DNA from 3 places in the Limnohabitans sp. Hippo4 genome. Region 3 is predicted to be linked to each of the others. Evidence: predicted binding sites of a transcription regulator. Region 3 holds the regulator's gene; each other region holds the start of a gene.
What was found. The regulator FNR, encoded in region 3, switches genes on or off when oxygen is low (the NO sensors DNR and NnrR bind a similar motif). The targets are predictions, from matches to a motif close to TTGATNNNNATCAA.
Positions count from the first base shown of each region.

Region 1: B9Z46_RS11280 (hemerythrin domain-containing protein) is a predicted target of FNR. The motif match lies at 7,086-7,099, and genes of this name have one in related genera.
Region 2: B9Z46_RS03430 (DUF3149 domain-containing protein) is a predicted target of FNR. The motif match lies at 7,780-7,793, and genes of this name have one in related genera.

Region 1 is NZ_NESE01000004.1:52,594-62,778, forward strand. It holds gene B9Z46_RS11250 (LysE family transporter) at 1-318, opposite strand, end outside; gene rsmG (16S rRNA (guanine(527)-N(7))-methyltransferase RsmG) at 373-1,059, opposite strand; gene mnmG (tRNA uridine-5-carboxymethylaminomethyl(34) synthesis enzyme MnmG) at 1,059-3,092, opposite strand; gene B9Z46_RS11265 (class II aldolase/adducin family protein) at 3,246-4,025, shown strand; gene B9Z46_RS11270 (YbfB/YjiJ family MFS transporter) at 4,013-5,272, opposite strand; gene B9Z46_RS11275 (alkene reductase) at 5,271-6,398, shown strand; gene B9Z46_RS11280 (hemerythrin domain-containing protein) at 6,424-7,002, opposite strand; gene B9Z46_RS11285 (pirin family protein) at 7,124-8,005, shown strand; gene B9Z46_RS11290 (Spy/CpxP family protein refolding chaperone) at 8,118-8,600, shown strand; gene B9Z46_RS11295 (DUF2788 domain-containing protein) at 8,597-8,809, shown strand; gene B9Z46_RS11300 (indolepyruvate ferredoxin oxidoreductase family protein) at 9,064-10,185, opposite strand, start outside.
Region 2 is NZ_NESE01000001.1:743,774-753,958, reverse strand. It holds gene B9Z46_RS03465 (peptidylprolyl isomerase) at 1-466, shown strand, start outside; gene B9Z46_RS03460 (BPSS1780 family membrane protein) at 511-1,299, opposite strand; gene B9Z46_RS03455 (homoserine kinase) at 1,296-2,252, opposite strand; gene polA (DNA polymerase I) at 2,392-5,175, shown strand; gene B9Z46_RS03445 (NUDIX hydrolase family protein) at 5,175-6,059, shown strand; gene B9Z46_RS03440 (sulfite exporter TauE/SafE family protein) at 6,092-6,832, shown strand; gene B9Z46_RS03435 (Crp/Fnr family transcriptional regulator) at 6,854-7,558, shown strand; gene B9Z46_RS03430 (DUF3149 domain-containing protein) at 7,571-7,699, opposite strand; gene B9Z46_RS03425 (rhodanese-like domain-containing protein) at 7,889-8,269, shown strand; gene B9Z46_RS03420 (carboxymuconolactone decarboxylase family protein) at 8,293-8,637, shown strand; gene B9Z46_RS03415 (bifunctional 2-polyprenyl-6-hydroxyphenol methylase/3-demethylubiquinol 3-O-methyltransferase UbiG) at 8,640-9,263, opposite strand; gene B9Z46_RS03410 (rhodanese-like domain-containing protein) at 9,260-9,607, opposite strand; gene B9Z46_RS03405 (MBL fold metallo-hydrolase) at 9,683-10,185, opposite strand, start outside.
Region 3 is NZ_NESE01000002.1:504,539-514,723, forward strand. It holds gene B9Z46_RS07855 (cation-translocating P-type ATPase) at 1-1,184, shown strand, start outside; gene ccoS (cbb3-type cytochrome oxidase assembly protein CcoS) at 1,184-1,321, shown strand; gene ccoN (cytochrome-c oxidase, cbb3-type subunit I) at 1,387-2,820, shown strand; gene ccoO (cytochrome-c oxidase, cbb3-type subunit II) at 2,842-3,468, shown strand; gene B9Z46_RS07875 (CcoQ/FixQ family Cbb3-type cytochrome c oxidase assembly chaperone) at 3,483-3,623, shown strand; gene ccoP (cytochrome-c oxidase, cbb3-type subunit III) at 3,659-4,570, shown strand; gene ccoG (cytochrome c oxidase accessory protein CcoG) at 4,600-6,072, shown strand; gene B9Z46_RS07890 (nitrogen fixation protein FixH) at 6,110-6,391, shown strand; gene B9Z46_RS07895 (hypothetical protein) at 6,409-6,714, shown strand; gene fnr (fumarate/nitrate reduction transcriptional regulator Fnr) at 6,731-7,453, opposite strand; gene hemN (oxygen-independent coproporphyrinogen III oxidase) at 7,659-9,041, shown strand; gene B9Z46_RS07910 (sulfite exporter TauE/SafE family protein) at 9,048-9,722, shown strand; gene B9Z46_RS07915 (sulfite exporter TauE/SafE family protein) at 9,730-10,185, opposite strand, start outside.

The DNA.
Region 1 (10,185 bases), on a different contig from region 3:
GGGCGTGATTTTGATGGAGGGACCTTCCCCCGCTTTGGCGAAAACCATGCGCGCACCCAACCATGACAAGTAGGCAGCCCCCACCCATTGCATGGCCATGAACAAATGCGGGTAGGTTTGCAACAAAGCGGCCACGCCTGCGACCGTCATCCACAACAAAATCTGATCGCCCAGAATCAAGCCCAACACAGAGGCCACGCCACCCCGCACACCACCTTGGCTGGTTGAGGTGATCAAAGCCAAATTGCCAGGTCCTGGCAAAAACAAAAGAAGGACAAAGGCGGCCACAAAGGCGCCGTAATCTGAGATTCCAAACATGCAAGGCTTTCTTATTTGGCCCAAGTGTAATGGGCGATCACCAGATCTGTCCGCTCAAGCCAAGGAACTTGGTGCTTTTTTCATCCAAATCATGCAGCGCTCGGCATCCAAACCGGGCACTTGAAGCTGTTCCACGTGAAACACCTTGGCAAAAATCGGCAAAGCGTCCATTTCCTCTGTGGGCAATCTGCCTTTCATGGCCATCCAAACACCTGCGTCCTTCAAAGCAGCGGCGGACCAAGTCACGAAGTCAGGCAAGGAAGCGAAGGCTCTTGAACACACGACGTCAAAATGCTCGGTCAATGTTTCGACGCGCGCATGGACGCCTTTGAGGTTTGGCAACTTCAAACTGGCCGCAACCTGCTGAACAAAAGCAGCTTTCTTGGAAACCGCATCAACACAGGTCACGCGCACATTTGAGCAGCAAATGGCAATGACCACACCTGGCAAGCCACCACCCGAACCGACGTCGAGCAAAGTGCTGTCTGCACCCCGAGTGGACGGGTCATTTTGAAGGTGACGATGCAAGGGGCCAATGGCCGACAAGCTGTCCAGCAAGTGGTGCGTTAGCATTTCATTGGGGTCGCGCAAGGCCGTCAAGTTATAGACCTTGTTCCACTTTTGAATCAAGGCCATGTAATTCATCAACTGTTGCAGCTGCGACTCACTCAAGGACAAGCCCAGGGTCTCAACCCCAGACGCCAACTTTGACGCCAAGTCATTCTGCAAAGCGTCACCCATCACGAAACAGCGCCCTCAGCATCCTCAACACCCTCCACCGCCTCAGGCTTCACGGCCATGAACTCTTTAAAGCCGCCCTTTTTCAGGTGAATCAACAACAACGAAATGGTCGCGGGCGTGATGCCGGAGATGCGAGAGGCCATGCCCAATGTTTCGGGGCGATGCTTTGCCAATTTTTGGCGCGCCTCAATGGACAAAGAAGAAACCTGCAAATAGTCCAGCTTGGCTGGCAGCTTCAAGTTTTCGAAATAGGCCGAACGCTCTACTTCCACCTTTTGCCGATCAATGTAGCCCGAGTATTTGGCCGTGATCTCGACTTGCTCAATCACCGCCGCCGCCAAGTCACCCAATGTTTCACGTGAAACCTCTTGAGCCTCAAAGCGCCCACCGTCCAAGCTCATCAGCTGCGAATACGAAACGTTGGGGCGGCGCAGCAAGTCCAACAAGTTGTGCTCATGCTCGATGGCCTTGCCCAACACCCGCTCTGACTCAGAGGTTGGCAGGTTTCTGGGATTGACCCAAGTAGACTTCAGTCGCTCTGTTTCACGTGAAACAGCTTCACGCTTGGCGCAGTAGGAAGCCCAGCGCGCGTCATCCACCAAGCCCATTTGGCGACCCACTTCGGTCAGCCGCATGTCGGCATTGTCTTCTCGCAATTGCAAGCGGAACTCTGCCCTGCTGGTGAACATGCGGTAAGGCTCGGTCACGCCCTTGGTAATGAGGTCGTCGACCAATACACCCAAATACGCTTGATCTCGTGTGGGCAACCAAGCGCCCCCCATGTCATTGGCCTGTCCAGACATGCTGCGGCACTGAAGTGCGGCATTGATGCCTGCAAACAAACCTTGCGCTGCTGCCTCTTCATAACCGGTGGTGCCGTTGATTTGACCTGCAAAAAACAAGCCGCCAATCTGGCGAGTTTCAAAGCTGCTCTTCAAAGAGCGTGGGTCAAAGTAGTCGTACTCAATGGCATAACCGGGGCGAAGAATGTGAGCGTTTTCTAAACCCTTCATTGATCGCACCAATGCATACTGGATGTCAAAGGGCAAACTGGTGGAAATGCCGTTGGGATAAAACTCGTGCGTGGTCAAGCCTTCAGGCTCTAAAAAGATCTGGTGACTGTCTTTGTCGGCAAAGCGATTGATCTTGTCTTCCACGCTGGGGCAATAACGTGGACCCACACCTTCAATTTTTCCGGTGAACATGGGGCTGCGGTCAAAGCCCGAGCGAATGATGTCGTGGGTGCGTTCGTTGGTGTGCGTGACCCAGCAAGGCATTTGTGCGGGGTGCATGTCTGCCCTGCCCATGAAGCTGAAAACAGGAACGCCTGCTTCAGGATTCAATCCGCCCGGCATGCCGTCCCCTGGTTGCTCTTGGCATTGACTGAAGTCGATGGTGCGGCCATCCAAGCGAGGCGGCGTACCCGTTTTCAAGCGCCCTTGTGGCAACTTGAGTTCTTTCAAACGCGCAGACAGGCTGACCGCTGGCGGATCACCCGCACGGCCGGCCGCATAGTTTTCTAAGCCGACATGAATCTTGCCATCCAAGAATGTACCGGCAGTTAAAACCACAGTTTTTGAACGAAAGCGAACGCCCACTTGCGTTACAGCCCCCACCACACGGTCTTCCGTGCCATTGGACTCCACCATCAAGTCATCGACGGCTTGCTGAAACAACCACAAGTTTTCTTGGTTTTCCAGCCGATGGCGTATGGCTGCCTTGTACAAAATGCGATCGGCTTGAGCGCGCGTGGCGCGAACTGCTGGGCCTTTAGAGCTGTTCAAAATACGAAACTGAATGCCACCTTCATCGGTGGCCAAGGCCATGGCGCCACCCAAGGCGTCAACTTCTTTGACCAAGTGGCCTTTGCCAATACCGCCAATGGACGGGTTGCAGCTCATCTGACCCAAGGTCTCGATGTTGTGCGACAGCAGGAGTGTTTTGCAACCCATGCGCGCAGACGCCAAGGCAGCCTCGGTTCCCGCGTGGCCACCGCCAACGACGATCACATCAAATTCTTGTGGATAAAGCATCAAATCACCCGTTCATGGCCATGTTGGCCGGCGCTGCCCGCGCCGTGGGAGGCCAGTGGCCAAGGGGGTTGATTTTATCTGTAACGGGTGTTCCATGCGCGACTGCTGTGCAATCACGGCTCAGGCTAAGCTTGGCCCCAATATGGAGACCTTATGACACAGCACAACAACAACCGCTTCCACCCCGATGAATGGCAACTGCGTGTGGACTTGGCCGCCTGCTACCGATTGGTGGCCTTGTATGGATGGAGTGATTTGGTGTTCACACACATCAGCGCCAAATTACCCGCCTCTGTGTCGGGCGAAGAACACCAGTTTTTGATCAACCCCTATGGCTTGATGTTCGATGAAATCACCGCCTCTAGCTTGGTCAAGATCGACATGCATTGCAACAAACTGGACGAAGACAATCCGCACCCAGTGAACCCAGCCGGGTTTGTCATTCACAGCGCCGTGCACGAAGCGCGTCCTGATGCGGCTTGTGTCTTGCACACCCACACACGGGCAGGCGTGGCCGTCAGCGCACAAAAACACGGTGTGTTGCCCATCAGCCAACAAAGCACTTTTGTCTTGGCGTCACTGGCTTATCACGACTATGAAGGCGTGGCCATTCGTGACGATGAAAAAACCAGGTTGCAAGCCGATCTAGGCGAGGCCAATTATTTGATGTTGCGCAACCATGGACTCTTAACGGTCGGCAAATCCATCCAAGATGCTTTCTTGCAGATGTACACATTTGAGAACACGTGCCGCATCCAAGTGGACGCATTGTCGGGACAAACATCACCGACAGATCTAACGTCCGTCAATCCCCAAATATTGAGCGGGGTGTCGCATGCGATGAAGGTTCAGACAGGCGGCCTGGGGGGCTCGTTTGTGTGGCCCTCTTTGCTGCGCAAATTGAACCGAGAAAATCCGGGCTACGACGTTTGAGACTGAAGCGGTTTTTGTTGCCACGCCACCAAAGCGCCTAGCAACAACGCCGCGGCCGAGAAAACCAAACCCCGCTGTAAACCACCAGGACCATCGGCAATCCAACCCACAACAGTAGGTCCCACAATTTGCCCCACCGCAAACACCACGGTGAATGCGCTGATACCCGAGGCCCATTGCGAGGCTGGCAAGTTGTGTTTTACCATGGCGGTGGTCGAGGCCACCACGGACAAAAACACACCGCCAAACAAAATGCCCGACAACAACATGGCCGGCCATGCAGAGGTCAACGCAGGAATGAGCGTGGCCACACTCAACAAAGCATTCAAGATAGCCAAAGCTTGGCCACCTTTGAAATGATTCAAAAGCCCCGCCCAAATTCTGGAAGACGCCACCACCGCCAAACCCAAGGCTGCATAAAAGAACGTGATGTTGGCCGAGGGCGCCCCCTGCTCACGCAAGACCGCCACCACAAAGGTCATGTAACCGATGTATCCCACACCAAAGAGGCCGTAGCCCAACAAGCCAGGTGTCCAAACACGCCATGCGGGCTGAGAGGGTGCACTCAACGTTGTCGTCGGCAATGAGGCTTGATGTTCGTTTGACGGCGCAGGCGCAGCCGTCGACAACTCTGGCATCCAATGATTCAAGTGTGATCGAATCAAATAAAGCGCGACACTGATGATGGCGCAAACAAACGCCAAACACCACCAAGCCCATGACCAGGTGTGTTGCGCATGATGGGCAGCAGACAGTCCGATGGCCGCGGGCACACACAACGCTGAAATGACAATGCCCCAACCCGTGCCGCCATAGTAAATGCCCAGCAGCAAGCCAGACTGAGAAGGCAAGTGCGCGCCCAGTCTTGCCGCCAACAATCCACCGGATACAAACACAGCCGCACTTGCCACACCCGCCAAAAAACGTTGTAACAACAAATACAAAGCCTGCGTGAAAAATCCCGTCATGGCCATCAACAAAGAAGCCAAGACAGAACCCACAATCAAGACACGCACCGCGCCCCAGCGTTTAAGCGCCCAAGGTGTCAGCAGCGCACCCACCAAATAGCCCAGCGCATTGAAAGTGTTCATCGCACCTGCTAAGGTGTAGGTCCACGACAAATCTTCTCGCATGGGCGGCAACAAGAGTGCGTAGGCAAACCGCGTCATGCCCAATGACACCGCGGCCGCCATCGACACGCTCACAGCCAAGCCCAGCGACGTCCATAACCTGATACTTTGTGACATGAAAAACTTATTCGAACCTTGCCAAGCGGGCGCACTTCAATTGGCCTCACGGATTGTGATGGCGCCGCTCACGCGCAATCGAGCACCTAACGCGATGCCCAATGCACTCATGGCTGAATACTATGCGCAACGCGCCAACCCCGCAACCGGCGCAGGCCTCATCATCACAGAAGCAACTGCCATCAGCCACCAAGGTCAAGGCTATGCCGATGTCCCTGGCATCTGGTCAACTGAACAAGTCAATGCATGGCAAGCCATCACGCAAGGCGTTCATGCCAAAGGCGGAAAAATCGTGATGCAACTCTGGCACGTTGGCCGAATTTCACACACCAGCTTGCAACCCGGCGGTCAAGCACCCGTTGCACCTTCTGCCATCACGGCCAAATCAAAGACAGTATTGATCGTGGACGGTGTCCCCAGCTTTGTGCCAACATCCGAGCCTCGCGCACTGCGCTTAGACGAGCTGCCTGGCATCGTGGACGATTACCGCAAAGCCGCTCGCAATGCCATCGCTGCAGGTTTCGATGGTGTTGAGGTACACGCGGCCAATGGCTATTTGATCGATCAGTTTTTACGCGCTGACAGCAACCATCGCACAGATGCATACGGCGGCAACATTGAGAATCGCGCTCGGCTTCTGAAAGAAGTGATGTCTGCTGTTTGCGAAGAAATTGGCGCAGGTCGCTGCGGCATTCGAATTTCGCCTGTGACGCCGGCCAATGATGCCAGCGATGCCGCGCCGCAGGCCTTGTTTGAACACGTCACACAATTCTTAGGCACCTTGGCCTTGGCTTATGTGCACGTCATTGAAGGCTCAACGGGTGCCGCCAGGGATTACCAACAAGGCGATCACGCTTTTGATTACAAAGCCATGAAAGCGGCCTACCAAAAGGCGGGCGGCAAAGGCGCATGGATGCTGAACAATGGCTACGAGCGCGATTTGGCCGATCAAGCCTTGCAAGCCGATGCCGATTTGATTGCCTTTGGAAAATCTTTCATTGCCAATCCAGACTTGGGTGCACGCTTGAAACAAAACGGCCCCTACAACACGCCTGATCGTGCAACGTTTTATGGTGGCAAAGAAGCGGGCTACACAGACTACCCAACGCTGCCGAAAGCCCACTGATCAAATTTGACAGTGCCTGTGCACATTAACCCAAACCAATGGGTGCAGGCGCTTTGCTCACGATTCGGCTAAAGAGTTTTTCAAATGCAGGGCCTGGTAGATGCTTGCCAGTTAAAGGGTCCGCATTGAGATCAAAGGCTTGGTCTACTTCCAACCAGTCCTCGTCTGTCAGCGCGCTTTGTGCCGCTGGCAAGATCACGGTCTCTTCTAAGCGCATATGGTCGAGATAAGACTCGACATAAGGGCCGAAGGCATCGACAAAGGCGGCCTTGCGGGAGCTTCCCACCATTTCCCAAGCCAGCAACAAATGAAGCAAATCGCGCACGGCTTTTTCACTGTGCATGTGATCACGTTCAAGACGATCGATGGCCCCTCTCACCTCCGGTGCTTTTTTGGCAAGCTTAGGAAACAACAAATTCGACTCTTTGGGGTGATGCAAACGCTCAGGAAATTCATCGATGTAAAACAACATCGCGCGCATCACATCGAAAAATTGTGCGGCATCTTCTGCGGGTCCAAGCTCTAACAGTTTCGACATCGAGTGAAGCATGGCAGCCAACGAGGCGTGCTCATCGCGAATGATGTGAAGGCTTCTTCTTTTCATAGATCTGTTGCTTTCTTTGCCAAACGGCCTCAAAGTCTGATTCACAAACAAACCCAGTTTGCTGTGAATTGCACTTTTGGAAAATGATGCAGATCAAGAAAAACATGCAAAATCTTGTCTTATGAACACACCGCCCACATCTTTTCAAGGTCGTCGCATCGAACAACAAGTTCAAGGTCAAGCAACACGTGATGGTGACGGCGTCAAGCTCACACGCGTGCTGACACAAGCGCATCAACGACGCTTAGACCCTTTCTTGATGCTCGATAACTTTGGCAGTGACGATCCCAAAGACTATGGTGGCGGCTTTCCTGACCATCCACACCGTGGCTTTGAAACCGTGACCTACATGATTGCTGGCCGCATGCGTCACAAAGACAGTGCTGGCCATGAGGGCTTGCTCCAAAACGGTGGCGTTCAATGGATGACCGCAGGCAGAGGTGTGGTGCACAGTGAAATGCCGGAGCAAGAAGATGGTGTGATGGAGGGCTTTCAACTTTGGCTCAATTTGCCTTCGCACGACAAAATGTGCAAGCCTGGCTACCAAGACATTCAAACTGAAAACATCCCAGAGTTTTCAACGCACGACGGTATCAAAGTTCGTGTCATAGCAGGCCAATCACATGGCATCCGTGGAGCAGTCCAAAGACCCATTGCTGAATTTCCAACCGATGCTTTGTATTTGGACATTCATTTTGAAAATGACGCTTCATTTCAACAAGCATTGCCAACCCAGCACAATGCGTTTTTGTTTGTCTACCGAGGCAGTGTGAATGTCATCAGCCCCGGAGAAAAATCACCCGTGGCACTGCACCGAATGGCCATTTTGCGAAATGAAGGCGAAGGGGTTGAAATTCAAGCTGCTGCAGGCAGCAAAGTTTTGTTGATTGCTGGGCAACCCTTGAACGAGCCCATTGCCCAATATGGTCCCTTTGTGATGAACACACGCGACGAACTCATTCAAGCGGTCGACGATTTCAGGGCTGGTCTTTACAATTCGTGACAATTTCTGCAAAGAAGGGACACATGAAATTGCCAGACTGCAGGTAGCCCTCTGACAAGTCATGCAAACCTTGCTTCGACAAATCTGAGGCCTTTGACTCAAAGGAGATCTCATGACTACTTTTCGCCGCATTGCGCTTTCTACCGCCCTCTTGATCACATCAAGCATTCACCTAGCTGGCTTTGCGCAGCCTGCAAATTCTCCTCAAGGTGTTCGTCCTATGATGGGAGGTGCGCAAATGGAAGCACACCGTGAAGCCAGGCATCAAAAACATTTGAATGATCTGAAATCTGCATTGCAACTGGATTCAACGCAAGAGAGTGCATGGAATGCTTTTTCTGGAGAAATGAAAACGCCGATGAAACGTCCTGCAAGGCCCCAGCCAGCTGAGATGGAAAAAATGACCACGCCAGAAAGAATTGACAAAATGATGGCGTTCAAGAGTGAGAGGGATGCAGAAATGAACAAACGCATGACAGCTACCAAAACCTTTTATGCAAGCCTGAACCCTGCTCAGCAAAAAGTATTTGATGCACACACCCACAAATTCATGAAACAAGGACCCATGGGACACCATGACAAAATGCATCCATGATCTGGGGACTGACTGAAGAACAAATTGCCGCCTATGGGCTGACCTTTGGTGTAACAGCATTCATGCTGTACATGCTGTTCATCATTGGTCAATTGGCTTGGGAATCCAAAGCTGGAAAATTTGGAACCTTTGTTCTTTTCCTAGGATTGGCTTTTGGCATGGTGGGTTTCATTGCAAAAGCAGGGATCCAGTGGTTCCTTGAAAAATAAAATTGTCAACGCATAAACTTGTGGACAATTTTTGGATAACCGAACAGTTATCCACAGAAATTAAAAAATTCAAAACTTGTTCATTCTGGCGTGACACCAAGATTGCAGTGCCATGCACACCCTTCAAAATGATCCAATGCATTGATCTGTAAAGAAAAAAGGGACTTGTCCACAAGACAAGCCCCTCTCTATCTACTACTACTATGTATTAATCTATATAAAAGAAGAATACAGAGACAAAGTCAGCAATCAAATTAAATTGATTTTCTGAACGCATCCATGCTGTTTTGCCACTGCACCATCGCAGCAGACAAGTTTCGCTCTTTCACATGACCAAAACCTTTAATCTGCTCTGGCACCTTGGCCACTTGGACAGCCAATGCATGGTTGTCAGCCTTTAAAGATGCAATGACTTCAGACACAGCATCCTTGTATTCCTGAATCAATGCGCGTTCAGTTTGACGTTCTTCAGTTTTGCCAAAGATGTCGAAAGCTGTACCACGCAAAAACTTGAAATGCGCCAATGCTTTGAAAACCAGCAATGTGGAAGGACTCATTTTTTGCTTGATCAAATGGCCCTTCTCATTGCGTTTTGCAATCAATGGAGGGGCTAAGTGGTAGAAAACTTTGAAATCGCCTTCAAACTGGGTTTTAACGCGTTCTAGGAACTGTTTGTCGGTATGCAAGCGGGCAACTTCGTATTCATCTTTGTAAGCCATCAATTTGAACAATTGACGCGCCACAGTTTCAGTCAACAAAGATTGACCTAAAGCTTGCTCCTTTTGCTTGACAAGGTCCACAAAATTTTCGTATTGCTTGGCATATGCCGTATTTTGATAAGCCGTTAAAAATTCAACACGTTGCGCGATCAAATCTTCTAAGCGATCACGCTTTTTAAATTGAATCACTTGTGCTGGCGTTAAAAGGGCTTCAACAGCCTCTAAATGTTGCGCTGCATGGCGGCCCCACTCAAAGGCTGCCAAATTGTTTGCAACAGCCACTTCATTCAATTCAATGGCGCGTTGCAAAGCTTCTAGGCTCAATGGAATCCAACCTTTTTGCCAGGCATATCCCAGAATCATGGGGTTGATGTAGATGGTGTCCCCCATTAGTTGTGCAGACAATTTGTCTGCATCAAATGCAGCGAGACCTTCCAAGCCAACGGCATTTGCAATTTCTTGAGCACAACTTTCAGCTGGGTTTACCCATTGAGTGTCTTTCACAAATGCTGCTGTGGGTGTGCTGTGAGAATTCAAAGCCACATGCGTTCGACCTTGCCGCATTCGAGACAGGGTTTCTTTTCCTGCACTCACAATGGGATCGCAACCCAAGATCAAATCAGCGGCTGCCATGCTGACACGTGTGGTTTGAATGTG
Region 2 (10,185 bases), on a different contig from region 3:
AAAAGACACCGTCGTGACCTTGAAATACAAAGTGTCCGATGCACAAGGTAAATTGTTAGAAGCCGCCGAAGAGCCTATGGCCTATTTGCATGGCGGCTACGAAAACACCTTGCCCAAAATTGAAGAAGCTTTGGATGGCCAAGAAAAGGGTTACCAAACCACCTTGGTTTTGTCGGCGGCCGATTCATTTGGTGAGCGCGACGAAAGCCTGCTGCAAACCATGCCCAAAAAAGATTTTCCACCTGGCGTGAAAGTGGGCGGTCAATTGCGCGGGCGCACGCCTGATGGCCGTGAAGCCATTTTCAATGTCGTCAAAATCAAAGGCGATACGGTCATGCTCGATGGCAATCACCCTTGGGCTGGCCAAACTCTGCGATTCCAATTGAACGTGATTGACGTGCGCGCGGCCATTCAAGAAGAGATTGAACACCGTCACGTCCATGGTGCGCATGGACACCACCATTGATTGAATGCTTCGCATTAAAAAAGCCTGCTGATGCAGGCTTTTTTTTAGGCTTGTGTTTCGCTGCCGGGGGATGGCAGGTCAAAGCAATCTTTGACACTGAAGTAGACCGATGTGAAAAACATGGCGGCCATGAGCAAAGCGCCAGGCATTAAGACAGCGCCCGATAGATCGTTGCCCCCTAAGGCACTGCTCACCATCAAGATGACGGTTGCACCTGCCACGAAAACCACAATCCATGCCAACAGGTAAACGGCAAATGCACCCAAATTGCGCCAGCAGGCAACAGCACTGAAGAACATGCTTTTAACCGGCGGAACGCCGTGCCAATGCACCAGGGCAGGGGCGTGCCAAAACATCATGGACAAAGGGATGTAGAGCACGGTGGCCAACCACATGGCCATTTGAAAATCAGAAGCATTGACAACTTCGGGTGTGATGGGTGAATTGGCCAAATACACCTTGGCAAAACCACCGCCATCGACCATGGCCGAAATGAGCATCACCGCTAAAAAGCTTGCTGCATAAAGCAGTCCCAAAATGAGCATGGCCTTGAGTCGTTGTTGACCTGCGCGAAAGGCAATCATGAGCACCATGGGCATGGGGAATTTGCCAGAAGCCGCTTGCTCGGTGGCCACCATCAGACCCAATGTGGCAGCTGGCAGGATGACCAAGGCCAGGGCAGCGCCAATGACCGGAATCATGGACAGCACAGAGACCCAAGCCATGAACAAAAAGAACAAGCCCGTGAAGGCCAAGGGCTGACGCCAAAAAGTGCGAATGCCTTGTTGAACCCAAGCCAAGCCTTGTTTGGCTGGAACGATGTGAAGCTTCATGCCCAGAGCTTAAGCGGTGATGCCAAACGGGCACGCAATACCCGTTCGAAATGGGTGGGATCATGCGGTTTGAGCATGGCGGCATCGCGGGGCAAATGGAAATCCCAGAGGCGAGAAATCCAGAAACGCAGAGCACCCGCGCGGAGCATGGCGGGAAGCAACTGTCGCTCTGCGGCCCGCAAAGGGCGCACCGCTTGGTAGGCATTCAACATGGCTTGTGCGCGCTCGGCATGATGCTCGCCGGTGGGCAAGTTGATGCACCAATCGTTCAGGCACACCGACAAATCAAACAGCCAAGTGTCTACGCCCGCAAAATAGAAATCAAAAAAGCCGGTGAGCTTCTCGCCGTCAAACATCACGTTGTCGCGAAACAGATCGGCGTGCACAGGGCCTTTGGGCAAAGCTTGGTAGGCTGCGCTCTGCGCGATGTGATTTTGGTAGGCCAGCTCGCTTTGCAACAAGCCAGCTTGAGCCTCGTCCAAATACGGCAAGACCACTGGCACCGTTTCATTCCACCAAGTCAAACCTCGCAGGTTGGGTTGGCTGCGGTTGTAATCTTCGCCTGCCAAGTGCATGCGGGCCAGCATGTCGCCGACGGCAGCGCAATGAATGGCTTCGGGCGCCAACTGACTTTTGCCTTCCAAGCGATTGACCACTGCGGCGGGTTTGTCGCAAACGGTATGCAAAATGTCGCCATCGCGGTTGGCTGCAGGATTGGGAACCGGGATGCCTTTTTCGGCAAGATGTTTCATCAGAAACAAATAAAACGGCAGCTGTTCGTGATTCAGGCGCTCGAAGAGCGTGAGCACGTAGTCACCGAGGTCGGTGGTGGCGAAGTAATTGGTGTTTTCAATGCCACCCTCAATGCCTCTTAACTCGGTCAGTGTGCCAAGCCCCAGTTGGGACATGAGCTCGGCGGCTTGTTCTTCAGTAACGGGCGTAAAAACAGCCATGGCTTATGGGTGGGTCAAAAGGGTGAAACAGGGGCCCGAAGGCATTGCGAAACGCATGCTCAGATTGTAGGGGCTGTTGACCCCAAATTTGACCCCCAAGGCCTCGGCAAAACCCACCGAGGACAGGCACAATTGGGGCATGAGCGACAAGAAAACCCTGCTGTTGGTCGATGGCTCCAGCTATCTGTACCGTGCCTTCCATGCCATGCCCGATTTGCGTGCAGTTCCTGGCGACCCTGCCAGTCCTGCCACCGGCGCCATTCGCGGCATGATCAACATGATGGAGCGTTTGCGCAAAGACATCCCTGCCGAGTATGCGGTGTGTGTGTTCGATGCCAAGGGCCCCACCTTTCGCGACGAGATTTACCCCGAGTACAAGCAAAACCGCAGCCCCATGCCCGACGATTTGCGCTCGCAAATTGAACCCATCCAAGAATTGGTTCGCTTGATGGGTTGGAAAGTGCTGGATGTACCGGGCGTTGAAGCCGATGACGTGATTGGTACTTTGGCCGCTGTGGGTTCATCGCATGGCATCGAAGTCATAGTGTCCAGCGGTGACAAAGACTTGGCCCAGTTGGTCAACGAGCACATCACCATCATCGACACCATGAACGGCAAGCGCCGAGACCTGGCTGGGGTGCAAGAAGAGTTTGGTGTCCCTGCCAGTCTGATGCTGGACTACCAAATTTTGGTGGGCGATACCGTGGACAACGTCCCTGGTGTGCAAAAAGTAGGCCCCAAAACGGCGGCCAAGCTGTTGCTGGAGTACGGCTCCTTAGACAACTTGATGGCGCATGCTGATGAAGTTAAGGGCGTGGTGGGTGAGAACCTGCGCAAGGCCGTCGATTGGTTGCCGACAGGTCGTCAGCTTCTGAAAATTCGCACTGATTGCGATTTGAACGGCTACGTACCCGAATTGCCATCGCTTGAAACCATTCGCTTGGGGCAGCCTGATGAAGCGAACCTGTTGGCCTTCTACGAAAAATTTGGTTTCAAAGGTTTGGTTAGAAGCCGAGGTACAGGCTCACCTGAATCCTCCTCAGGCAAACCTGCCAAGCCAGCCTTTGTGCCGCAGGACGATCTGTTCGCAGAGCCCGAACCCGTGGTCACGGTGACGGGTGACAAACAGTACGAAACTATTTTGACTTGGGATCAATTCAACGCATGGCTCCTGAAGTTAGAGGCTGCAGAGGTGGTGGCCATTGACACGGAAACCACGTCCCTAGATGCCATGCGTGCAGAATTGGTGGGCATCAGTTGGAGCGTGAAGCCTGGCGAAGCTGCGTACTTGCCCTTGCGCCATGACGGCCCCGATGCACCAGTGCAATTGCCGACGGACGAAGTATTGGCCAAGCTCAAGCCTTGGTTAGAAAACCCACTCAAACTCAAAGTAGGTCAGCACATCAAATACGACCGCCATGTGTTTGCCAATGTGGGCATCGAAGTTCGCGGCTATGCGCATGACACCATGTTGCAAAGTTATGTGCTTGAGGTTCACAAACCGCACAGCCTGAGTAGCTTGGCGCTACGCCACGTCGGTAGAACGGGCATTACCTATGAAGATTTGTGTGGCAAAGGCGCGCACCAAATTTCATTTGCACAAGTCGATGTGGAAAAAGCTTCTGAGTATTCTTGTGAAGACTCAGACCAGTGCTTGGAAGTGCATGGGGTGCTCTGGCCTCGCATTCAAGCCGACGCCAAATTACGCGCCATCTACGACATTGAAATTGCCACCAGCGAAGCTTTGTTTCGCATTGAGCGCAATGGTGTGCTGATCGATGGCCCCACGCTGGCGGCGCAAAGCCAAGCGTTGGGTCAGCGCATCGTACAGCTCGAAACGGAAGCCTACGAAATCGCTGGACAGCCTTTCAACTTGAGCAGCCCCAAACAGCTGGGGGAAATCTTTTTTGACAAGCTGGGTTTGCCAGTCATTAAAAAAACCGCCACAGGTGCACGCAGTACCGATGAAGAAGTGCTGGAGAAATTGGCCGAGGACTATCCCTTGCCAGCGCGCATCTTGGAACACCGCAGTCTGTCCAAACTTAAAGGCACTTACACCGACAAGCTGGCGCAGATGGCCTTACCTAGAACGGGCAGGGTCCACACGCACTATGCGCAAGCCGTTGCGGTCACAGGACGTTTGTCTAGCAACGATCCCAACTTGCAAAACATTCCCGTTCGTACAGCCGAAGGCCGCAAAGTACGCGAAGCTTTTGTGGCACCCGCCGGTAGCTTGATTGCCAGTGCCGATTACTCGCAAATTGAATTGCGCATCATGGCGCACCTCAGTGGCGATGAAGCCTTGCTGAGAGCGTTCCACCAAGGCTTGGACGTGCACAAAGCCACTGCAGCAGAAGTATTCGGTTTAACGCCAGACCAAGTGTCAAGTGAACAGCGTCGTTATGCCAAAACCATTAACTTCGGTTTGATCTACGGCATGAGTGCATTTGGCTTGGCCAAAGCATTGGGCATCGACAACGGTGCCGCCAAAAATTACATCGAGCGTTACTTCCAGCGCTTTGCAGGCGTAAAGCGCTACATGGACGAGACGCGCGAGCAGGCCAAATCCCAAGGCTACGTTGAAACGGTGTTTGGCCGTCGCTTGTATTTGCCTGAAATCAATTCGCCCAACGGTCCAAGGCGTGCGGGTGCCGAGCGCGCAGCCATCAATGCGCCCATGCAAGGCACAGCTGCTGATTTAATCAAGCTGTCCATGATCGCCGTCCAAGAAGGCATAGACCGTGAGCAACGCAAAACCAAAGTGATCATGCAAGTGCACGATGAATTGGTGTTTGAAGTGCCAGAGGACGAGGTGGAATGGCTCAAAGTGGCCGTGCCGAAATGGATGGCGGATGTAGCCGTCCTCAAGGTGCCATTGCTCGCTGAAGTGGGTGTGGGCCTGAATTGGGATCAAGCGCACTGATGAAAAGCTGCATTCAAAAATTTCTGCAAGCTTTGGGAGATGCTGATCGGCAGGTGCTGCAGCAATGTCTGCAGCAGGCCAAACAGCCCTTGCCAGAGGATGCCATGCCTTGGTATTTGGGCAGCGCACATTCTCCTGCGGGTTATCTCACACCGGCCCATGCCAAAGTGATTCTGTCCATTCGCAAAGACTGGACAAGTGTGCCGCATGGCTTGGTGTGGGATACGCCAGAGCATACGCATGCTACTCGAAGCGCAGCTTTGCAAAGTTTGGCGATTGAGTTGCGTGACCTCGGACATGTGACCGGCTGGCGCAATGAAAAATTCAGTTTCTGGCCCGATTCAGAAATCATGTTCAATGGCCAATGTATCGAGCCAACAAATGCACACCAAGCTGCATTCGAAATGGAGCGCGCAGCCTATCGGTTCTTTGGTTTGCGCAGCCATGCGGTGCATGTCAATGGATTCACCGAAGACGGTTTTGTGTGGTGTGGTCGGCGCTCTCTCACCAAACCAACGGATCCCGGCATGCTTGACAACATTGCGGCAGGCGGTTTGCCCGTGGGCGAGTCCTTGCAGCTGTGCTGTGTTCGAGAAATGGCAGAAGAGGCTGGTTTGTCGGAGGCGCTAGCCTCGACGGCTGTTGCCAATGGCCAGGTGACCACCTGCCGCTCGGTGGCCAGGGGTTGGCATCACGAAACATTGTGGGTCTACAACTTGGTGGTGCCTGCCGATGTTCAGCCGGTTAACCAAGATGGTGAAGTGGCGGAGTTCAATTTACTGGCACCGCAGCAAGTGGTTCAGGCCATCGCTTCCAAAAGCATGACCGTCGATGCGTCTTGCGTGATTGCGCATGCGGTGTTGCACGCAATTGCGCATGCTTGAGCGTCAACGCAAATTTTCTTAAAGCTAAAGTCATGGACATCAGCCTCTATTCCGTGGCCGTGATTTTTGCAGGCTATTTTGTTCTGGGCACGGCTGGCTTCGGTTCAGCATTGATCATTGTGCCTTTGTTGGCATGGCATTGGCCGCTGGCATTTGTGGTGCCCTTGGTATTGTTGATCGATGTGCCTGCAGCTGTTTTGCACACGGGTCTGAATTTCAAGCAGGTGATGTGGCGTGAGTTGCCGCCTTTGCTGCCTTCGGTGGTGGTCGGTGCCTTGGCGGGCATTGGGTTAATTCGCTGGACTCAGGGTGAGTGGCTTTTGTTGATCTTGGGCGGCTATGTCATCTTTATCGGTTGGAAAGGCTTGAGCGGCGCGGCAACAGCTGTTCGCGTGAGTTCATCTGGCTTGCACTTTGCAGGATTTGCCATGGGCTTGGTAGAAACCATGTTTGGGACGGCAGGGCCTGTGGTCATGTCGTGGTTGTCGCAGCGCGTGGCCGATCCGTTTCTAATTCGCGCGACCATGCCCATGACCATCATTGGATTGTCTTCCATCGCGCTTGGCATGGTAGGCGCAACAGGTGGCTTGGCGGAAGTAGCGCTCTGGACTGCGCTGGCCAGCTTGATGCCGTTTGCGTTATTGGGCGTTGGACTTGGACATTGGGTTTCTAAGCGGATTTCAGCAGCTGTGCTTCGCCCCTTTATCTACGGCTTCTTGTGCTTGAGTGGCTTTGTGCTGTGCGCCAGGGCATTGCGAGGGTTATATTCATGACTTGTGAATTGAGAAAATCAAATGATCCCCATTCATGTTGAATCAGCTTGGAAAGGTACTTCCGATTGCCGTTCATGCGGCATTCGCGATCTGGTTTTGTTTGCCGATTTGAATGAGGATGATTTTGGGCTCATTCACGCGCCCATTGATGACATGGCCTATCCGGTTGGAGGGCTGCTTTATTCAGAAGGCGACAAAGCCTTGGGCGTGTTCACGCTGCGCCAAGGCATGGTCAAGTTGGTTCGCTCCACAGCCGATGGCAGAGAGCGCATCATTCGCGTGTTGCGTGCGGGTGATGTGGTGGGCATTGAGGCATTGGCCACGGGGCAATACGATTCAGAGGCCGTGGCACTCAATGATGTCAAAGTCTGTCGAATTCCGTTGGGCGTGATGCACAAACTTAGCACGCAGTCACCCAGACTTCACAACCGATTGATGCAGAAATGGCAGCAAGCGTTAAAAGGGGCAGACGATTGGTTGGCCGATTTGAACTTTGGAACTGCGCGTCAAAGGGTTTCAAAATTCATTCTGAAAATGCGCCATGACGATTTGCCAAACCAAAGCAGCATGTTCTCTCGTGAAGACATGGGTGCCATGATGGACCTCAAATTAGAAACCGTCAGCCGTGAAGTGAGTGGTCTGGTTCGCGAGCAAGTGATAGAACCCTTGGACAAATCGGGACGGCTGTATCGCATCCAGAACGAACAAGCACTTCAAACTGCCTGATTGCAAAAGTGATCAGGATTTGGGGGGTGTTCCTGACAAAAACAGCCTTAGAAAAAATACCGCCATGCCCATCATGAACACGATGCCGATGAAGCTCATCAGGCCGTAGTCTGTGAAAAACAAGTCGTGTAACAATTTCATTTTTTTCTCCTTCAGAGTGTTTTGAAATAGCAATGTCAATGTCAATGTGTCCATCTTGCTAGGACGGTCATCAGTCCTCTTTGATCTGCGTTAAGTTTTGTAGACATTTAATTCGCAAAAATGCTGGACACGCAAATACCTAAGGGGGTATATTTGAAAGCACTTGAATTGATTAAAGCGAAGTGAAAAATGAAAACACCTCACGACTTGGTATTGGCCGCAAAACAAACGGTTCTTGAAATTCCAATTGACAAAGCGCCTGCTGTGATTGCTCAAAATGACGTGTTAATTGACGTTCGTGAGGCTGAGGAGTTTCAGTCTGGCCATCTACCTGGTGCTATTCACATGTCACGCGGCATGTTGGAGTTCAAGCTTGCAGCCAATCCGCAATATCAATCGCGCGATCTCAAAATCACTCTGTATTGCAAAACCAGTGGCAGGGCTGCACTGTGTGCTCAGTCATTGAAAGAAATGGGCTATTCAAATGTAAGTTCAATCGCGGGTGGTTTTGATGCATGGCAAGCAGCAGGCTTTCATGTTGAAAAACCAGTTGCCCCATCCTTTGACTAAGACTTGCTAGAAAGACTGATCTCATGAGTACCTTTGAGCATGCTGAGCTGATTCAAAACATCAATGCAAGCCTCACACCTTTTCGTCAATCTCAGCCCGATGTCATGCAAGGTTTTGGGCAATTGGCACGCAGCGCCATGGCGGAAGGTGAAGTCAGTACCAAGCACAAGGAATTGATTGCTTTGGCCATTGGTATCACGCAGCATTGCTCTGGCTGCATCGGCTTTCATGTGAAAGCACTATTGAAGTTGGGTTGTACACGCCAAGAGCTTGAAGAGATGCTGGCCGTGTGCGTCTACATGGGCGGTGGCCCTGCATTGATGTACGCTGCAGAAGCGCTCAAAGCTTGGGAAACCTTTTCTGCTTAAACCTATGGGTTAGGTTTTTGCCCGATGTAGCCCACCAGTGCCGACATACCACTGTGCCCCGGACCTTCATCGACTACTTCCAGATAGGTTTTGATGTCTAGGACCTTGTAGCCTTTGAAAGCGCTCAGCAGCAAGTCTTCGTCGTATAGATTTTCAAGAATGCCAGGCCCACCCGTTTTGTATTGCATCTGGTCTTTGCCATATCCTTGAATGATCAAAGTGCCGCCAGGCTTAAGTGCAGAGTTTAATTTTGTAAATATTTCTGTACGTGCTTCTGGATCGGCAAATTGAAAAAAGATACCTGCAATGGTGTCGTACTGGTTGGCTTGCCAATCAAAACTTTGCCAGTCGCTGCAATGAAAGTTGACCGCTACCTGATGTTTGGCAGCCAATTGCTTAGCTTTTGCAATGGCAATGGGTGAGAAGTCGAATGCATCAACGTCATAACCTTGCGATGCAAGCCAAACGCTGTTACGGCCTTCACCATCGGCAATGCACAAGGCCTTGCCTCTTTGAAGCAAGGGTGTTTTGTCAGCCAAGTATTGATTGGGTTTTTCACCAAAAAGGTAATCGTCCGAGGAGAAGCGTTCATTCCAACGCGCCAATGGGTTAGAAAATTGAGTCATGCCAGGTTGCTCCAATTGCCTATGTTGTGAACTTGGCGGTATCCGTTTTTGAGCAGCAGAAGTTTAGCCATGCCGCTGCGGGTGCCGCTGGCACAGCACACCACCACTGGCTTGTCTTTGGGTATTTCGTTCAATCGGCTGCTTAATTCAGACAGAGGGATGTTGACAGTGCCGGCTGCATTGGCATTGGCAAACTCGCCTACGGAGCGAACATCGACAAGTGTGGCGCCTGCACTCTTCAGAACTGGAAGCTCTGACTTCACTTGTTTGGCGTGCCACCATTTGTAAGTCCACCACAGAATTAAGAGTACAAACGGCCAATACTCTTTGATCAATTGTTGCATCGATTACTTTCTAACTTATTCGCAATTCGTTGTGACTCATCCAATCTGTCAGCAGCCGATATGTGACCATTCTGTTTAGAAAGCTTCTTTTTCAGCTTCTAAATATGCAAGGCTGGTGTACTTGCCAATGTTGTTCTCAAAGCCCTGCATGTCTGTGGCACGTTTTTTCACGCGCGGGTCATTGAGAACCATCTGTTTGGCTTCAGCCTCTGACTTGCCATCTTTGACGGCTTGTAAGCAGGGCTCCCAAATGCCCGCCAAAAACTGGCCATAGGTTTCGAGTAAATTTTTGGCAGGTTGACCATGACCCGGCAGCCACAATTGCTGGCCTGCGTTGTCACTGAGCGCTTTGAAATACTTGAAGGTGCCAGGGTAAGAGCCGTCATCGATGTTGGCAATGCGGTTGGCCATGGCAATGTCGCCCACGCTGGTGACTTTGTCTTGAACCACTTCAACACACAAGTCGGCATCTGTGTGGGCGCGGCCATAGTGATGCATGACCAAATCGACGTCGCCAAATTTGAACTTTTGGCCGTGGGTGACCACCTTGTTGGGCGGCACAACCTTGGTGCCAGCCG
Region 3 (10,185 bases):
ATCGGGTGGCCAAGCCCTTTTTGTGGGGCGTCTTGCTTGTGGCCGCACTGGCCGCAGCTTGGGGTTGGCAAGACAGCCCTGCGCATGCGTTGATGGTGGCGGTCTCGGTGCTGATCGTGACATGTCCTTGTGCGTTGTCGCTTGCAACGCCGGCGGCCATGCTGTCTGCGGCAGGTGCGTTGGCCCGCGCTGGCGTTATGTTGCGCAGCTTGCAAGCTCTTCAGAGCTTGGCACAAGTTGATACGGTGATCTTTGACAAAACGGGCACCCTGACCCAAGAGGACTTTAGTCTCCAGCGCATTCTCACCCGAGAGGGTGTATCAGATCAGCAAGCCTTGTTTTTGGCGGCTGGATTGGCGAAGCACTCCCTGCACCCTGTGTCCAGGTCTTTGGTGCGCGCCAATGTTCACACGTCGGATGTTCAGCCCCAGTTGGAGAACATTCAGGAATTTGCGGGGCAGGGCGTTCAAGCGACATGGCGTCAAAGCGACAACAGGGACGGTGTCGACAATCGAAAAGAGCTGCGTTTGGGCTCAGCAGCGTTCTGCGGCTTGCCATCCATGCAGGGTGATGTGTTGCAGGCCTGTCTCAGCGACCAAGAGGGTTGGTTGGCCACCTTCGAGTTTGCCGAAACACCGCGCGAGGAAGCATTAGCGACTTTGCAAGCTTTGAAGCAAATGGGTTTGCGCGTTCGCGTGTTGTCCGGAGATGGTCAAGCGTCTGTATCGCATCTTGCTGCGCGCTTGAACATTGCCGATGCCATGGGTGCTTGTTCGCCTGAAGAAAAGCTCCAACAAGTGAAACTGGAACAGGCCCAAGGGCATCGGGTTGCGATGGTGGGCGATGGTCTGAATGACGGCCCTGTGTTGGCAGGGGCTGATGTGTCTTTTGCTCTGGGTCAGGCGCTGCCATTGGCGCAATCCAAGGCTGACTTTGTGTTCATGGCCAGTGATTTGAAGCCCTTGGTGGCCACCTTTTGTTTGAGCCGAAAAACGCTCCAAATTGTGCGTCAAAACCTCATTTGGGCGGCGGTCTACAACTTCTCTTGTGTGCCGTTGGCGGTGTTGGGCTATTTGCCAGCTTGGTTGGCAGGCCTAGGCATGGCATGCAGTTCTCTGGGTGTGGTGTTGAACGCCATGCGATTGTCCAAAACCCTTCAGTTTGATGTGAAAGGACTTGCCTGATGGACATCCTGTATTTGTTGATCCCTCTGTCGGTGGCCTTGGTCTTTTTCATCCTGGCAGGCCTCTGGTGGGCTGTGAACCGCGGTCAGTTTGAAGACATAGAGGCAGAAGGGGAGCGAATTCTTAGAAATGATTGACTTAAGTCAACCTAAGCGTTTGCCCTAACTGCGACACTAGATTCGTATTTTTAGAAGAGGTGAAAATGAAATTTGCCAACGAACAGGCAGGCGTCTACAGCGATACCGTTGTCAGACAATTTGCCATCATGACGGTGGTTTGGGGTGTAGTGGGCATGCTGGTTGGCGTGATCATTGCAGCTCAATTGACTTGGCCAGAGCTCAACTTTGGCATTCCATGGCTCAGTTACGGCCGTTTGCGTCCTTTGCACACCAATGCCGTGATTTTTGCGTTTGGCGGTTGCGGCTTGTTCGCTTCGGCCTATTACGTGGTTCAAAGAACCTGCCATGTTCGCTTGTTTGCCGAGAAGTTGGCTTCCTTCACCTTTTGGGGTTGGCAGCTGGTTATCTTGGCGGCAGCCATCACTTTACCTTTGGGTTACACCAGTGGCAAAGAATATGCCGAACTCGAGTGGCCCATTGACATCCTGATCACACTGGTCTGGGTGTCTTTTGCCATTGTGTTCTTTGGCACGGTTGGCACCCGCAAGGTGCGCCACATTTACGTGGCCAACTGGTTCTTTGGTGCCTTCATCATTGCCGTAGCCTTGTTGCACTTGGTCAACAGCGCGGCCATGCCTGTGGGTCTCATGAAGTCTTACTCTGCTTACGCCGGTGTGCAAGACGCCATGGTGCAATGGTGGTACGGCCACAATGCGGTGGGCTTCTTCTTGACCGCAGGCTTCTTGGGCATGATGTACTACTTCATTCCGAAGCAAGCAGAGCGCCCCGTCTACAGCTACCGCTTGTCGATTGTTCACTTCTGGGCACTCATCTTCACCTACATGTGGGCGGGCCCTCACCACTTGCACTACACCGCATTGCCCGACTGGACGCAGTCTTTGGGTATGGTGTTCTCGCTCATTTTGTTGGCGCCAAGCTGGGGCGGCATGATCAATGGTGTCATGACCTTGTCTGGCGCTTGGCACAAACTTCGCGATGACCCCGTGCTGCGCTTCCTCATTGTGTCCTTGTCCTTCTATGGCATGTCCACTTTTGAAGGTCCCATGATGTCCATCAAAACTGTGAACGCTTTGTCTCACTACACCGACTGGACCGTGGGTCACGTGCACTCGGGTGCTTTGGGTTGGGTGGGCTTGGTCACCATGGGCACCATGTACTACCTGATTCCTCGTTTGTTCGGTCAGAAAAAGATGTACAGCGTGAAGGCCATTGAAGCGCACTTCTGGATTGCCACGATCGGCATCGTGATTTACATCGCGGCCATGTGGATTGCTGGCGTGATGCAAGGTTTGATGTGGCGCTCTGTCAATGCAGACGGTACCTTGACTTACACCTTTGTTGAGTCTGTCAAAGCCACTTATCCCTTCTACATGTTGCGTTTGTTGGGTGGTTTGTTGTACTTGGGCGGCATGTTGATCATGTTGTGGAACACGCTGAAAACAGCCACCAATGGCCGTGCCGTTGATGTGCAAATTCCAGCACCCGCACACGCCTAACAGCATCAGGAGAAAAATAAGATGTCCAATCCTTCAAATTCCGGTGGCATGTCCCACGAGAAAATTGAAACCAGCAACTTCCTGATGATCGTTCTGATCTTGGTGGTGTTGTTGTTCGGCGGTATGGTCGAAATCGTGCCGTTGTTTTTCCAAAAATCAACCACAGAGCCTGTGCCTGGTTTGAAGTCCTACACAGCCTTGCAAGTGGCGGGTCGCGATATTTATGTGCGTGAAGGTTGCTACAACTGCCACTCCCAAATGATTCGACCCTTCCGCGCTGAAACATTGCGTTACGGTCCTTACTCCGTGGCGGGTGAGTTTGTGTACGACCATCCCTTCCAATGGGGCAGCAAGCGCACAGGTCCCGACCTAGCACGTGTCGGCGGCAAATACTCAGACGACTGGCATCGCATTCACCTGATCAACCCACGTGATTTGGTGCCTGAATCCAACATGCCTGCGTACGCATGGTTGGAAAAAGCGCCAGTCGATGGTGACAGCTTGCCGGCTCACATGAACGGGCTTCGCAAGCTCGGTGCGCCTTACAGCGACGAAGAAATTGCCAAAGCCACGGAAGACGTGAAAGGCAAAACTGAATTGGATGCTGTGATTGCCTACCTGCAAGGCATGGGCATTCACCGCAAATAAAGGGAGCACAGAACATGGATGTCAACACACTTCGATCGGTTGTGACCGTGCTTACCTTCATCTTGTTCCTTGGAATTTTGGTGTGGACACTGTCTAAGCGTCGTTCAGCAGACTTTGAAGAGGCGGCCAAGCTGCCCTTCGGTCAAGACGACTGAAGACCCCAGATCAACGAATAGAAAGAGAATCTGAAATGAGTGACTTCACAAGCAATTTCTGGTCTTTGTATGTGGCCGGCATTGCGTTGGTCGGCATCGTGGCATGTTTGCTGTTGCTGTACTTCAGCGGCAAAGCCAAAGCCATGACCGCCCACGACAACACCACAGGGCACGTTTGGGATGGCGATTTGCGTGAAATGAACAATCCATTGCCACGTTGGTGGGTGGGTCTGTTTTTAATCACCATCGTGTTTGCATTGGCTTACCTTGCGCTGTACCCGGGCTTGGGTAACAGTGCGGGTAAATTGGGCTGGTCATCAGCGGGTCAATACGATGCAGAAGTGGCCAAAGCCAATCAAGCGCTTGAACCTTTGTACGCCAAATTTGCTGGCATGCCGCCAGAAGACGTGGCCAAAGATCCCCAAGCCATGGCCATCGGCGATCGTTTGTTCATGAACAATTGTGCTCAGTGCCACGGCTCTGATGCGCGAGGTGGCAAAGGCTTCCCCAATTTGACCGACAAAGATTGGTTATACGGTGGCACCCACGAAAAAATCAAAGAAACATTGGTGAAGGGGCGCATAGGTAATATGCCCCCCATGGCAGCTGCTGTGGGATCTGCTGACGATGTTCGCAATGTGGCGCACTATGTCTTGAGTTTGTCCAACAGCCCGCACGATGCGTTGCGCGCTTCTTTGGGTAAGCCTAAGTTTGTAGCCTGTGCGGCTTGTCACGGCCCTGATGGCAAAGGTAACCAAACCATTGGTGCGCCTAACCTGACGGATGACATCTGGCTTCATGGTTGGGGTGAAAACGCCATCATTGCCATGGTCAACAACGGCAAGGTCAATCAGATGCCCGCACAAGCAGGCAAACTCACAGATCCACAACTTCATGTCTTGGCTTCGTATGTTTGGGGTCTCTCCAATCAGCCGGCTGCTAAATAATCTGCGGCTAAATCATCAAGAGAACTGTTTTGGAATCTGCAGATCAGACAAAGCGTAAAGTGATCCCCATTGTTCCTTCCCAAGAAGGGGCGATCGATGCCTCCGAAGAGGGCGCATGGGGTGAACTTTATGCGTCCCATCAAAAAATTTACCCGCGAAGTGTTCAAGGCATTTTTGCCAAATGGCGCTGGGGGTTCGTTTTTTTAACGCAAATTATTTTTTATTGCTTGCCCTGGCTAGAGTGGGGGCAGCGCCAAGCGGTGCTCTTTGATTTGGGTGTCAGGCGCTTTTATATTTTTGGCATCGTTCTCTATCCACAAGACTTCATTTATTTGACAGGCTTGTTGGTCATCTCCGCATTTTCTTTGTTCTTATTCACCGCCATCGCGGGTCGTTTGTGGTGTGGCTATGCATGCCCTCAAACGGTCTACAGCGAAATTTTCATGTGGATAGAGCGCAAAGTGGAGGGCGATCGCACAGCGCGCATGCGCCTTGACTCTCAAGACATGTCCTTGGAGAAACTGGTCAAGAAATGGTACAAACATTTCCTTTGGATTGGTTTGTCCATTTGGACTGGCTTTACCTTTGTTGGTTACTTCACACCCATCCGTGAACTGGGCATGGAATTCTTTTTGGGCAACATGTCGTCCTGGGAAGTGTTTTGGGTCTTCTTCTACGGCTTTGCCACCTACGGCAATGCCGGCTTCATGCGCGAACAAGTTTGCAAGTACATGTGCCCCTATGCGCGCTTTCAAAGCGCCATGTTCGACAAAGACACCCTGATTGTCACGTACGACGCAGAGCGCGGTGAACCGCGGGGCGCACGTTCCAAAAAAGCAGATTTGGCCACCCTGAGTTTAGGTGCGTGCGTTGATTGCACTTTGTGTGTGCAAGTTTGCCCCACAGGCATCGACATTCGCAATGGCTTGCAATACGAATGCATTGGCTGCGGCGCATGTGCCGATGTCTGTGACACCGTGATGGACAAGGTGGGATATCCGCGGGGCTTGGTGAAATATTCCACCCAACATGCGATGCAAAACAAGTGGACTTCGTCGCAAACCTTGAAGCACATCTTCAGGCCTCGGGTGCTCATTTATACAGGTATTTTGTTGTTGGTCGTGGCCTTGTTGTTTGGCAGTTTGCTGACGCGAAAGTCCTTCAAAGTGGATGTGGTTCGCGACAGGGCAACATTGGCGCGGATCGTCAGCGGCGGCAACATTGAAAATGTGTACCGTTTGCAGATCATGAATGCCGCTGAAAAACGCCAACATTTCAAAGTGACGGCTGAGGGCATGTATGAACTGAAAGTGCTCACAGACTCCGAAGATTTGACGGTGGAGTCCACCCAATCACGTTGGGTTTCAGTTCGACTTCAAGTTCCTTATGATTCCGCCGTGCCTGGTTCATACCCTGTGCGATTTACCATTGAAGCTTCGGATGACAACGAAACAGGCCATACGCTGCTTGAAGAGAAGTCTGTCTTTTTAATTCCGCGATAAGCTTCATCCGACTCACACATCAAGAAACGAGCGCTTCATGAATACAAACACTTTGACGCATTCAAATGTGAGCCAAGCCAAGCCTTGGTGGTCGTTTGGCATGGTCTGGATGATCATTGCTGGCCCAGCTGTGGTGGTGGTGGCGGCTTTTGCGACGCTTTACTTGGCGATCACCATTCCCGACCCGGTCCTGCCAACTGAGGCACTGAACCCACGCAATGCCATTGAAAATCAAGAAAAATTAGACGCTGCCATGGCCCCTGCGCTGCAAGCTCGAAACCACGCAGCAACGGGCGTCGTTCCAGCCTCGAAAAAATAACAAAACTGGAGACAAACATGCTGGCTCAAAGACTGATGTGGATTGTGTGGCCCGCCTTTTTGGTGGCAGGCTTGCTAGAGTTGGTGGTGTTTGGCATGTTTGACCCCGAGGACATGCATTGGTTCGGTCAGCAAATGACCCTGTCAAGGCAAGGCGTGTACACCGTGTCATTTTTTGTGTTTTGGGCATTGGCCATGGTGTCGAGTAGCCTCACCACGCTGTTGTCCATGTCACCCTTCGAGGTCAATCGATGTCCTGTGCCGGTGGACAAACGCCCCCCCAATTGCACGCAAGGTGCAGAGGGCGACAAGGGTTGCTGCTAAGTCTTTGAACTGTGCCTCAATGGCATTGAGGTTGCGTATTCACCATGCGCTGTAGCGCCTCGGTGTCCAAAATTTTCACGTGGCGTTGTTTCACTTCGACAATGCCATCCTCGACAAATTTGGAGAAAGTGCGGCTGACTGTTTCAAGTTTGAGACCCAAGTAACTGCCAATTTCTTCGCGGGTCATGCGCAGAACCAATTCTGACTGTGAAAAACCGCGTGAGTGCAAGCGCTGCACCAAGTTCAACAAAAAGGCCGCCAAACGTTCCTCGGCACGCATGCTGCCCAACAACAGCATGACGCCATGTTCGCGCACGATTTCTCGGCTCATTATTTTGTGGACATGGTGTTGCAAGGCGGTTACCTCGCGGGAAATTTCTTCAATGCGATCAAAGGGCATGACGCAAACTTCGGCATCTTCTAAGGCCACTACATCGCAGCTGTGACGGTCGTTCACGATGCCATCTAGGCCAATGATTTCGCCAGCCATTTGAAAGCCGGTCACTTGGTCTCGGCCGTCTTCGGACGCCAAGCAAGTTTTGAAAAAACCTGTGCGAATGGCATACAGGGAGGTGAACTTTTCTCCATTGCTGAACAAGGTGCTGCCACGTTTGATTTTGCGGCGAGTGGCCACCACCTCATCTAGCTTTTGAAGGTCGTTGTCAGACAGGCCCATTGGCATGCAGAGTTCGCGTAAGTTGCAGTTGGAACATGCGACTTTGATAATTTCTGGTTTCATAGCGTTCTCGGTTCTGAAAAATGACATTGCGACAAGTCAAGGCCTTAGCTTATACCTACTTGATGCGATTGACGCATCTCAAGCTTTCATTAAACTTTTTTAAGGGGCCCAAGTACGCTTAATTTGATTTAAGTCAAGTTTTGGCGCTCCTTGAAAAGGCACATTAGCTAAAGCCTATAAATATGCCAGCCTTGGGAACTTCCGCATGTCCTTTTTGACGCCTGAATTGCTGACACGCTTTGACGTGCCAGGCCCCCGCTATACGTCCTACCCCACAGCAGACAGGTTTGTGGAAGCATTTTCCCAGCAGGATTTGCGTCAGGCGCTGGATTTGCGCAATCAAGGTCTGGGACAAAAAAACAGGCCTTTGTCGATCTATGTGCACATTCCATTTTGTGAGTCGCTTTGCTACTACTGTGCTTGCAACAAAATCATCACCAAGCACCACGAAAAAGCCGAACCCTACTTGCGCTATTTGGCCAAGGAAGTTGAGCTGTACACCTCGTCCATTGGCATAGGTCAGTCGGTCAGCCAGTTGCACCTGGGTGGCGGCACGCCCACTTTTTTGAGCAATGATGAGTTGCGCGAATTGATGTCTGTGCTCAAGCGCAGTTTCAACTTTGTTGCAGGCGGCGAATATTCGGTGGAAGTCGATCCCCGCACGGTGAATGACGAGCGCTTGGCTTTGCTGCTTGAATTGGGCTTTAACCGCTTGAGCTTTGGCGTTCAAGACTTTGACCCCGAGGTGCAAAAAGCAGTACACCGAATCCAACCTGCAGTCCAAGTTTTTGCGTTGGTGGCCTCTGCACGCAAGATGGGGTTTGAGTCGGTCAATGTCGATTTGATTTATGGATTGCCCAAGCAAACGCCTGAATCTTTTGACCGCACTTTGAAGCAAGTGAATGAGCTGCGTCCGGACCGTATTGCCTTGTACGCCTATGCCCATTTGCCAGAGCGTTTCAAACCGCAGCGCCGAATTTTGGCCGCTGAATTGCCAGTGGCTTCCAGCAAAATTGCCATGCTGTCACGGTCCATGGATGCGCTCATGAATGCGGGGTATGTGTATGTAGGCATGGACCACTTTGCTTTGCCAAGCGATGCCTTGGCCGTGGCCAAGCGCCAAGGCCGTTTGCACCGAAACTTCCAAGGCTACAGTACCCAGCCCGATTGCGATTTGATCGGCCTTGGCGTATCGGCCATTGGCCGCATGGGCGGTACCTACAGCCAAAACGCAAAGACCATGGAAGAGTATGTCGACATGCTCGACAACGGCCAATTGCCCATCGTCAAGGGTTTGGCTTTGTCGCGAGATGATCTGATCCGCCGTGCCTGGATCATGGCTATCATGTGTCAGGGCCATGTTCAGTACGATGCCTTCAACGAAGCTTGGCTGATCGATGCCAAAAAATACTTTGCCAGTGAATTGAGCCAACTTGAAAGCTTGCAGACGCAAGGTTTGGTAGAGTTGTCGGATGGCGGATTGCAAGTCACACCCATGGGCTGGTTTTTTGTTCGGGGTGTGGCCATGGTCTTTGACAAGTATTTGCAAGCTGACCGCAACCGAACTCGCTTTTCGAAAATCATCTAACGCTGCATGCAGACTTCCTTAGCCCTCACGGCTTTGATCATGGGATTGGCCGGTGGGCCACATTGCGTCGCCATGTGCGGCGCTGCCTGTGCAGGCATGGGGCAGGTGGCAGGCGCGAATCAAAACAGGGCGCTGTTGTCCTTCCAAATAGGACGCTGGCTGGGCTACAGCCTGATGGGCGGCTTGGCGGCCCTCAGTGTCCAAGCCTTGGGCTGGCTGACTGTTGAGTCAGCGGCCTTGAGGCCCGTCTGGAGCATGTTGCATGTGGCGGCCGTCGTCTTGGGCCTCTTGTTGATTTGGCAGGCCAAACAACCCGTTTGGCTCGATCAAAGTGCGCAGCAACTCTGGGCCAAAATTCGGCGCTTGAATGCCCATTGGGGAAAAATTGCACCGATGGTCGTTGGTGTTTTGTGGGCCCTGATGCCCTGCGGCCTGCTTTATTCAGCCCTCATGGTGGCGGCCCTCACGGGCAATGTGCTTGACGGTGCACTCACCATGGCTTGTTTTGCGCTGGGCAGTGGCGTGAGCTTGGGATTGGCGCCCTGGTTGCTCTTGAAGCTGAAAACCCTTGGGGACGGTGCTTGGGGCATTCGCCTGGCGGGTCTGGCGCTGGCCTGCACATCGGGCTGGGCCTTGTGGATGGGCTTGGCGCACAACCAAGCCCCTTGGTGCGTGACCTGACGGTGATTTAGGCCGTAAAACCTTTGTACAGCATGTAAGCGGCCAGCAAATACAGCACGAAGGCAAATGTGCGCTTCAATTGTTTAACAGGAAGTTTGTGCGCCGCACTTGCACCCATGGGGGCCATGAACACGCTACAGCTGGCGATGACCACCAAACCTGGCAGCCACAAATAACCAAAGCTGTGCTCAGGTAAATTGGGGACGTCTTGTCCTGCAACCACATAGCCAATGACGTTGGCCAAAGCAATGGGGAAGCCCAATGCTGAGCTGGTGGCCACAGCATTGTGAATGGCCACGTTGCACCAAGTCATGAAGGGCACGCTGACAAAACCGCCGCCGGCGCCTACCATGCCCGACAAAAAGCCAATGACACCGCCAGCGCCTAACAAGCCGGGCGTGCCTGGCACTTGGCGATTGGGGGCTGGTTTTTTGTCCAAGAACATTTGAGTGGCAGAGAAGCC